Regions from separate parts of the Streptomyces sp. NPDC056224 genome, predicted to be linked through region 1. Evidence: riboswitches for the same ligand, from Rfam matches in the RefSeq annotation. Region 1 holds a riboswitch; the other holds the start of a gene.
The links. Region 1 has a riboswitch for ZMP and ZTP ahead of glyA (serine hydroxymethyltransferase). Riboswitches for the same ligand answer to the same signal wherever they lie in the genome.
Positions count from the first base shown of each region.

Region 2: it holds a riboswitch for ZMP and ZTP, as region 1 does, so the genes downstream of both, ACFCZ1_RS21330 (bifunctional 5,10-methylenetetrahydrofolate dehydrogenase/5,10-methenyltetrahydrofolate cyclohydrolase) here and glyA (serine hydroxymethyltransferase) in region 1, are expected to answer to the same signal.

Region 1 is NZ_JBHJTK010000021.1:10,892-14,726, reverse strand. It holds gene glyA (serine hydroxymethyltransferase) at 752-2,017, opposite strand; ZMP/ZTP riboswitch at 2,052-2,142, opposite strand; gene rocD (ornithine--oxo-acid transaminase) at 2,252-3,454, shown strand; gene ACFCZ1_RS23055 (glutathionylspermidine synthase family protein) at 3,479-3,835, opposite strand, start outside.
Region 2 is NZ_JBHJTK010000018.1:24,717-28,551, forward strand. It holds gene ACFCZ1_RS21320 (NAD(P)/FAD-dependent oxidoreductase) at 1-74, shown strand, start outside; gene ACFCZ1_RS21325 (DUF6545 domain-containing protein) at 71-1,240, shown strand; gene ACFCZ1_RS21330 (bifunctional 5,10-methylenetetrahydrofolate dehydrogenase/5,10-methenyltetrahydrofolate cyclohydrolase) at 1,249-2,094, opposite strand; ZMP/ZTP riboswitch at 2,161-2,254, opposite strand; gene ACFCZ1_RS21335 (class I SAM-dependent methyltransferase) at 2,312-3,073, shown strand; gene ACFCZ1_RS21340 (RNA polymerase sigma factor) at 3,288-3,835, shown strand, end outside.

The sequences.
Region 1 (3,835 bases):
GCCCTCCGCCGCGCTCGCCGCCGGACCCCACCCCGCGACGCCCCGCGCCCCCGCCTCGAACCCCGGCGCGGCCGACACCGCGCGCCGCGCCCGGTCCAGCCCGCCGGCGTCCGAGGCGCGAGGCCCCGGACGGAGTCTGGGGCGGAGCCCGGGGGGGGCCGGCGCCTCGCGGCTCCGCACCACCGGAGGTGGCGGCGTAGCGCGGTACGAGGACCTCGCCACCTCGGACTGCGACCCCGGTAGCCGAGGGAACGGCGGCGTGCAGGCCCGTACCGATTCCGGCGCCCGTCCGGGTCGACGACGCCAAAGCGGCCCGGCTTCCCGGCCCGCGCCGCGCACAGCACGCGCCCCGGACGGAGTCTGGGGGCGGTTCTGGGCCCTCGGGGCCCCCGGACGCGGGCTCGGGGCAGTTCCGGAGCGGAGCCCCAGGTCGTCCAGCCCCGTAGCCGGTCGAAGCTCCGGGCCCCCGGACACAGCTCGGGGCAGTTCCGGGACGAAGTCCCGGGTCCACCGCACTGTCGGCGGTCGAGCCTCGGAGTCCCCCGGACGCAGGCTGGGAGCAGCTCCGGGGCGAAGACCCCGGCTCCTCCAGCCCCGCCGGCGATCGAACCTCCGAGCCCCCAGACCAGGCTCGGGGCGGTTCTGGGGGTGGAGCCCCGGGTCCACCAGCCCCGCCGGCGCTTGAGGCGCGGGGGCCGGGGCTGGAGCCCGGGGCGGCGGCGCGCCGCCCCGGGTGCCGGCGCGGGCCGCGCTACAGCGGGAGGCCCGGAGCAGGGAAGGCCGACATCAGGGCAGTGACCTCCGCGCGGACGGCGGCCAGCGCCGCCTCGTCGGACTTGGCGGCGGCGTCGACCGCCCGCGAGATCCACTCCGCCACCAGCGGCATGTGCTCGGCCCCCAGCCCCCGTGACGTCAGGGACGGCGTGCCGATCCGGATCCCCGACGGGTCGAACGGCTTGCGCGGGTCGAACGGCACCGTGTTGTAGTTCACCACGATCCCCGCCCGGTCCAGGGCCTTCGCCGCGACCTTGCCCGGCACGTCCTTGCCCGTCAGGTCGATCAGGATCAGGTGGTTGTCCGTACCGCCCGAGACCAGGTCGAAGCCCCGCTCCAGCAGCGCCGCGGCCAGCGCCTTCGCGTTGGCGACGACCGCGTGGGCGTACGAGACGAACGACGGCTGCGCCGCCTCGTGCAGCGCCACCGCGATACCGGCCGTCGTCTGGTTGTGCGGCCCGCCCTGGAGGCCGGGGAAGACGGCCTTGTCGATGGCCTTCGCGTGCTCCTCGCGGCACATCAGCATCGCGCCGCGCGGACCGCGCAGCGTCTTGTGCGTGGTCGTGGAGATCACGTCCACGTGCCCCGCCGGGGACGGGTGCGCCCCACCGGCGATCAGGCCCGCGATGTGCGCCACGTCCGCGACGAGGACCGAGCCCGCCTCCTGGGCGATCGACGCGAACGCCGCGAAGTCGATCGTGCGCGGCAGCGCGGTGCCGCCGCAGAAGATCAGCTTGGGCCGTTCCGCCAGGGCCAGGTCGCGCACCGCGTCGTAGTCGATGAGGCCGGTGTCCGCGCGGACGCCGTACTGCACGCCCCGGAACCACGACCCCGTCGCCGAGACGCCCCAGCCGTGGGTCAGGTGCCCGCCCATCGGCAGGGCCATGCCCATCACCGTGTCGCCCGGCTTCGCGAAGGCCAGGTAGACGGCCAGGTTCGCCGGGGAGCCGGAGTACGGCTGGACGTTGGCGTGGTCCACGCCGAACAGGCCCTTGGCCCGCTCGACGGCGAGGGCCTCGACGCGGTCGATGTTCTGCTGGCCCTCGTAGTAGCGGCGGCCGGGGTAGCCCTCGCTGTACTTGTTCTGCAGCACCGTGCCGGAGGCTTCGAGCACGGCGGCGGACACGTAGTTCTCACTGGGGATCAGGCGCAGGGTCTGGGCCTGCAGTGTTTCCTCCGCCGCGACGAAGGACGCCAGTTCGGGGTCGGTCGCGGAAAGGGCGGGATGGCGGCTCGCGGACACGGCGGGCTCCTCCGGGGTCGATGTGATCGGTACCCCGCGAGGCCCAGGCGAGCGGCCCTGTGTGCGGTCCAGCGCGCACGACTCCCCCGGAGTTGGTTCTCCGTACGCCAGTCGCCGTGCGTAGGGCACACCTTAGCGGGCGCGCCACGGATAAGGTTTCTCCGTCCGCTCTGCGAGCGAGGATGGACAGTGACGCCACCCTCGTCACAGGCCTGACGGACGATCGGAGACCCCGTGTCGACAACTGCTGATGCCATCCGCTCCGCCGAAGCGCACAGTGCGCACAACTACCATCCGCTGCCCGTGGTCGTCGCCACCGCGGAAGGCGCCTGGATGACCGACGTGGAGGGCCGCCGGTACCTGGACATGCTCGCCGGCTACTCGGCGCTCAACTTCGGGCACGGCAACCGCCGTCTGCTCGACGCCGCCCGCGCGCAGCTGGACCGGGTCACGCTGACCTCGCGCGCCTTCTACCACGACCGGTTCGCCGACTTCTGCACCGAGCTCGCCGCGCTGTGCGGCAAGGAGATGGTGCTGCCCATGAACACGGGCGCGGAGGCCGTGGAGACGGCCGTGAAGACCGCCCGCAAGTGGGGCTACGAGGTCAAGGGCGTACCGGACGGCCACGCGAAGATCGTGGTCGCGGCGAACAACTTCCACGGCCGCACGACGACGATCGTCTCCTTCTCCACGGACCACGAGGCGCGCGACCACTACGGCCCGTACACCCCGGGCTTCGAGATCGTCCCGTACGGCGACCTGACCGCGCTGGAGTCGGCGGTTACCGCGCACACCGTGGCCGTCCTGCTGGAGCCGATCCAGGGCGAGGCGGGGGTGCTGGTGCCGCCGGCCGGATACCTGAAGGGCGTACGGGAGCTGACGCGCGAGCGGAACGTCCTCTTCATGGCGGACGAGATCCAGTCGGGGCTGGGCCGGACCGGCAGGACCTTCGCGTGCGACCACGAGGGCGTGGTCCCCGACGTGTACGTCCTCGGCAAGGCGCTGGGCGGCGGGGTGGTGCCGGTCTCGGCCGTCGTCGCCGACCGGGACGTCCTCGGGGTGTTCCGGCCCGGCGAGCACGGGTCCACCTTCGGCGGGAACCCGCTCGCGTGCGCCGTCGGCCTGGAGGTCGTGGCGATGCTCAGGACGGGCGAGTACCAGCAGCGCGCCACCGAGCTCGGCGACCACCTGCACCGGGAGCTGAACCTGCTGGTCGGCGGGGGCGCGGTGACCGCCGTGCGCGGGCGCGGGCTGTGGGCGGGCGTGGACATCGAGCCGTCGCGCGGGACCGGACGGGAGATCTCCGAGAAGCTGATGGAGCTGGGCGTCCTGGTGAAGGACACCCACGGGTCCACGATCCGCATCGCCCCGCCGCTGGTGATCAGCAAGGAGGACCTGGACTGGGGCCTGGACCAGCTCAGGTCCCTCCTCGCCTAGCCCGCGCCCAGTCCCTGTCGTCCGCTAAAGGATCACGTGGGGCAGGAAGCGGGCGTACTCGTCCGTGACCGGCCCCGCCGATTCGCGGATGCCGAGCCCCGCCGCCTCGTCCTCGACGACCCACGCGCCGAGCACCACGCGGTTGCCGTCGAAGTCGGGCAGCGGGGCCAGGGCCTGGAAGCAGTACCGCTCCCCCTCCGCCGGTGCGAACGGCTCGCCGGTGCCGTCCGCCGGGTGGAGGGTGACTCCGGCGCCCTCGCGGCCCAGCAGCGGCTTGGCCACGTAGCCCTCGGCACCGGGCTCCGCCAGCTCGCGCGGGCCGTCGAGGTAGGCGGGCAGCAGGTTCGGGTGCTCCGGGAAGAGCTCCCACAGGATCGCCAG
Region 2 (3,835 bases), on a different contig from region 1:
CGGCCCCGGTCGGCACGGACCCGGTCGGCACGGACCCGGTCGGGCCGGCCGACCCCGTCGGACAGGCCCGGTGAGCGGCGGACCCCTGCTCTACCTGCCGGGATCCGTGATGTTCCTGGCGCTGCTGATCAAGGTTCCGACGCTGCGCCGGGACCGGGGCCGGCCCCTGGACCGGGCGGCGTGCGCGCTGCTCGTCGTGGGCTGTCCCCTCACGTTCCTGGCGTCGCCGCCGACGGTCAGCGCGGTCAACCGGCTCACCGGCGTGGTCAACTTCTCCGCACCGCTCGTGTTCGGTCTGATCACCGTCTTCTCGGGGACGTGCGTGGTGCTGGTCCTGCAGTGGGGCGGCGGCCCGCCCGCGGCCGTGCGGCGGGCCACCCGGCTGACCGTGGCCGTGTACGGCGCGTTGACCGTGGCGATCGTCGTGCTGTTCGTGATCGGCGACGCGCCGGTGGAACGGGTCCGGGACCTGGACACGTACTACGCCACGACGCCGTGGATCCGCGAGATGATCGTCTGCTTCCTGCTGGCCCACACCGTCGGGACCTCGGCGCTGACCGCATTGTGCGGGAAGTGGCTGTGGCGCGCGGACCGTTCGCTACGTCCGCTGCGCACCGGGCTGGCGCTGATCGTGTCCGGCGGGCTGCTGGACCTCGCCTACCTCGGGGCGAAGTGGGCCTCGGTGGCGGCCCGCTGGGCCGGCCGGGACTGGGTGGTCCCGGCGGACGTGGCGCTGTCGCTGGCCTCCGGGGCGGCCCTGATGATCGGTGCGGGGTTCCTCGTCCCGCTGGTCGGCGGGTCGGCAGCCTGGCGGGACGTCAGCCAGTACCTGCGGCTGTACCCCCTGTGGAAGGCACTGCGCCCGGCCGCGGCCGCCCGGGTACGGCCCGTGCCGCTGGCCTGGTGGTCGCCGGTCGGGATCCGCCTCATCCACCGCGAGTCCGTCATCGACGACGGCATCCTGGCGCTCGCCTCCCGGTTCGACCCCGCCGTGCGCGGCAGGGCGTACGAGGCGGCGCGCGGGCAGGGCATGACCGAGACCCGGGCCGCCGTGGTGGCGGACGCGGCCGTGATCGCCGCCGCCTGCCGGCCCGGGTCCGCCGGTACGGCGGGCGGACACCCGTCCCCGTACCGGCTGGGCGGCAGCCCGCTGGGCGCACTGGCCCGGGAGTTCCGCACCTCCCCCATCGTCGCCGCGGCCCGCGGGGCCGCCGCGGACGGGACCCGCTCCCCGGCTTAGGCCGCGGCTCAGAGTTCCGCGAGGTCCAGCCCGGCCTGCGCGGCGGCGGCCTGGACGGTCTGCTCCAGCAGGACGGCGATGGTCATCGGGCCGACCCCGCCCGGTACCGGGGTGATCAGGGAGGCGCGGGCGGCGGCCGACTCGAAGTGGACGTCGCCGACGTTGCCCTCGTTGTACCCGGCGTCCAGGACCACGGCGCCCGGCTTGATGTCCTCGCCCCGGATGAATTCGGCCTTGCCGACGGCGGCGACCAGCACGTCCGCCTGGCGCACGATCGAGGGAAGGTCCTGGGTGCGGGAGTGGCAGTAGGTGACGGTGGCGTTCTGCTCCAGCAGCAGCATCCCGGCCGGCTTGCCCAGGATCGCGCTGCGGCCGACGACCACGGCGTGCTTCCCGGTGAGGTCCACGTCGTAGGCGGCGAGGAGACGCATGATGCCGCCGGGGGTGCAGGAGACGAAGCCCGGCAGCCCGAAGCCCATGGCGGCGAAGGAGTGCATGGTGACGCCGTCGACGTCCTTGCCGGGCGCGATGGCCTCGAAGGCGGCGCGCTCGTCGATGTGGTGCGGGACGGGGTGCTGGAGCAGGATGCCGCTGATCGCGGGGTCCTCGGAGAGCGCGGTGAGGGTGGCCACCAGCTCCTCGGTGGTGGTCTGCGCCGGCAGCTCCACGTGGCGGGAGGTGATGCCGGCCTTGGCGCAGCGGTTCTGCTTCATGCGTACGTAGGTGACGGAGGCGGGGTCCTCACCGACCAGCACGGTCGCGAGACAGGGCGCGGTACCGGTGCGCTCGGTGATCTTCGCCGCGTAGGCGGCGGTCTGCTCCGAGATGCGGCGGGCGAGGGCCGTGCCGTTCATCAGCTGGGCAGTGGCAGTGGCAGTCTGGGCGGTCGTCACGGGGTCTCCTGAACGTCGCTGCGGATCGCGGTTCGCCCAGGCGCGCGGCAGTCGGCGTACGGACGTACGCCGGGCCGCTCCCCGGTGGTGATCCACCCGAACGCCAGTCACGGCCCGCCGTCCACTGTAGTCGACATATCCGGTGGTTAGCCGGGGCCCGACCTGGGACGATCCAGACATGACGCGTACTTTCGACGATCTCGTCGCCGAAGCCGAATCCGTCTCCGTGGACGGCTGGGACTTCTCCTGGCTCGACGGCCGTGCCACCGAGCAGCGCCCCTCCTGGGGCTACCAGCGGCTGCTGAGAGGGCGCCTGGCCCGCGTCCGGTCCGCCCTCGACGTCCAGACCGGCGGCGGAGAGGTCCTCGCCGGATCCGGCCCCCTGCCCCCGCTGACGGTGGCCACCGAGTCCTGGCCGCCCAACATCGCGAAGGCGACCCGGCTGCTGCACCCGCTCGGCGCGGTGGTGGTCGCCGACGCCGACGAGCCGCCCCTTCCCTTCGGCGACGAGGCCTTCGAGCTGGTCACCAGCCGGCACCCGGTGACGATCTGGTGGGACGAGATCACACGGGTCCTGCGGCCGGGGGGCACGTACCTGTCCCAGCAGGTCGGTCCGGCGAGCGTCTTCGAGCTGGTCGAGTACTTCCTCGGGCCCCAGCCGGAGGAGGTCCGGCGCGGCCGGCATCCCGACGACGCCGTGACAAACGCCACCCGGGCCGGCCTCGAAGTCGTCGATCTGCGGTCCGAGCGGCTGCGCACGGAATTCCACGACATCGGAGCCGTGATCTACTTTCTCCGGAAGGTGATCTGGATGGTGCCCGGCTTCACGGTCGGGCAGTACCGGGACCGGTTGCGGGAGCTGCACGAACAGATCCAGCGCGAGGGCCCGTTCGTCGCGCACACCGCCCGCTTCCTCATCGAAGCCCGCAAAACGGGGTGACGGAGAGGGCGGACGGATCCACGCCGGATCGGTTGCGCGGCCACAGCGTGGCGCAGGTCACTCAATTCAGCGCGTAACGAATCGACTCGGGCGTGCGATGAACCGACAGGTGTCCTCGCGCGGCCCCGGAATACAGACCCCCTTCGGTCTGTTTCCCGAGTTCGCGCGATGATGTCCCGCCCACCCCTTATCTGTTCGCAACGAGAGGCTCCTTGTGTCGCTCAGCCCGTCCCGTACGTTCCCTCCGGAGATCGCCGAATCGGAGGCCCTCGTCGCGCTCGTCGAGCGCGGCCGCGAGCAGGGTCACATCAACGGTGACGACGTGCGCCAGGCCTTCGAGGCCGGCCGCATCCCGGTGGACCAGTGGAAGCGGGTCCTGCGCAGCCTGAACCAGGTCCTGGACGAGGAGGGTGTCGCCCTCCACGTCAGCGCGGCCCCCGCCACGAAGGCTGCCGCCAAGAAGCCCCGCAAGGCAGCCGCCGCCCCGGCCCGCACCGTGGCCAAGAAGGCGGCCACGCCGCCGCGCCCCATCGGCGCGCGGAAGACCACCGCCGCCGGCACGGCCGCCAGCGCGGCCACGGCCACCGCCGCGGCGATATCCGCTCCGTCGGCGTCCGCCACCGAGGACGAGGCGACGGCCGGGGCCGCTGCCGAGCCGAAGAAGCGGACGGTCAAGAAGACCGCGACCGCCGCGAAGAAGACCGCCACCAAGAAGACGGCGGCGAAGAAGACCAGCGCCAAGGACGCCGACGAGGGCGAGAC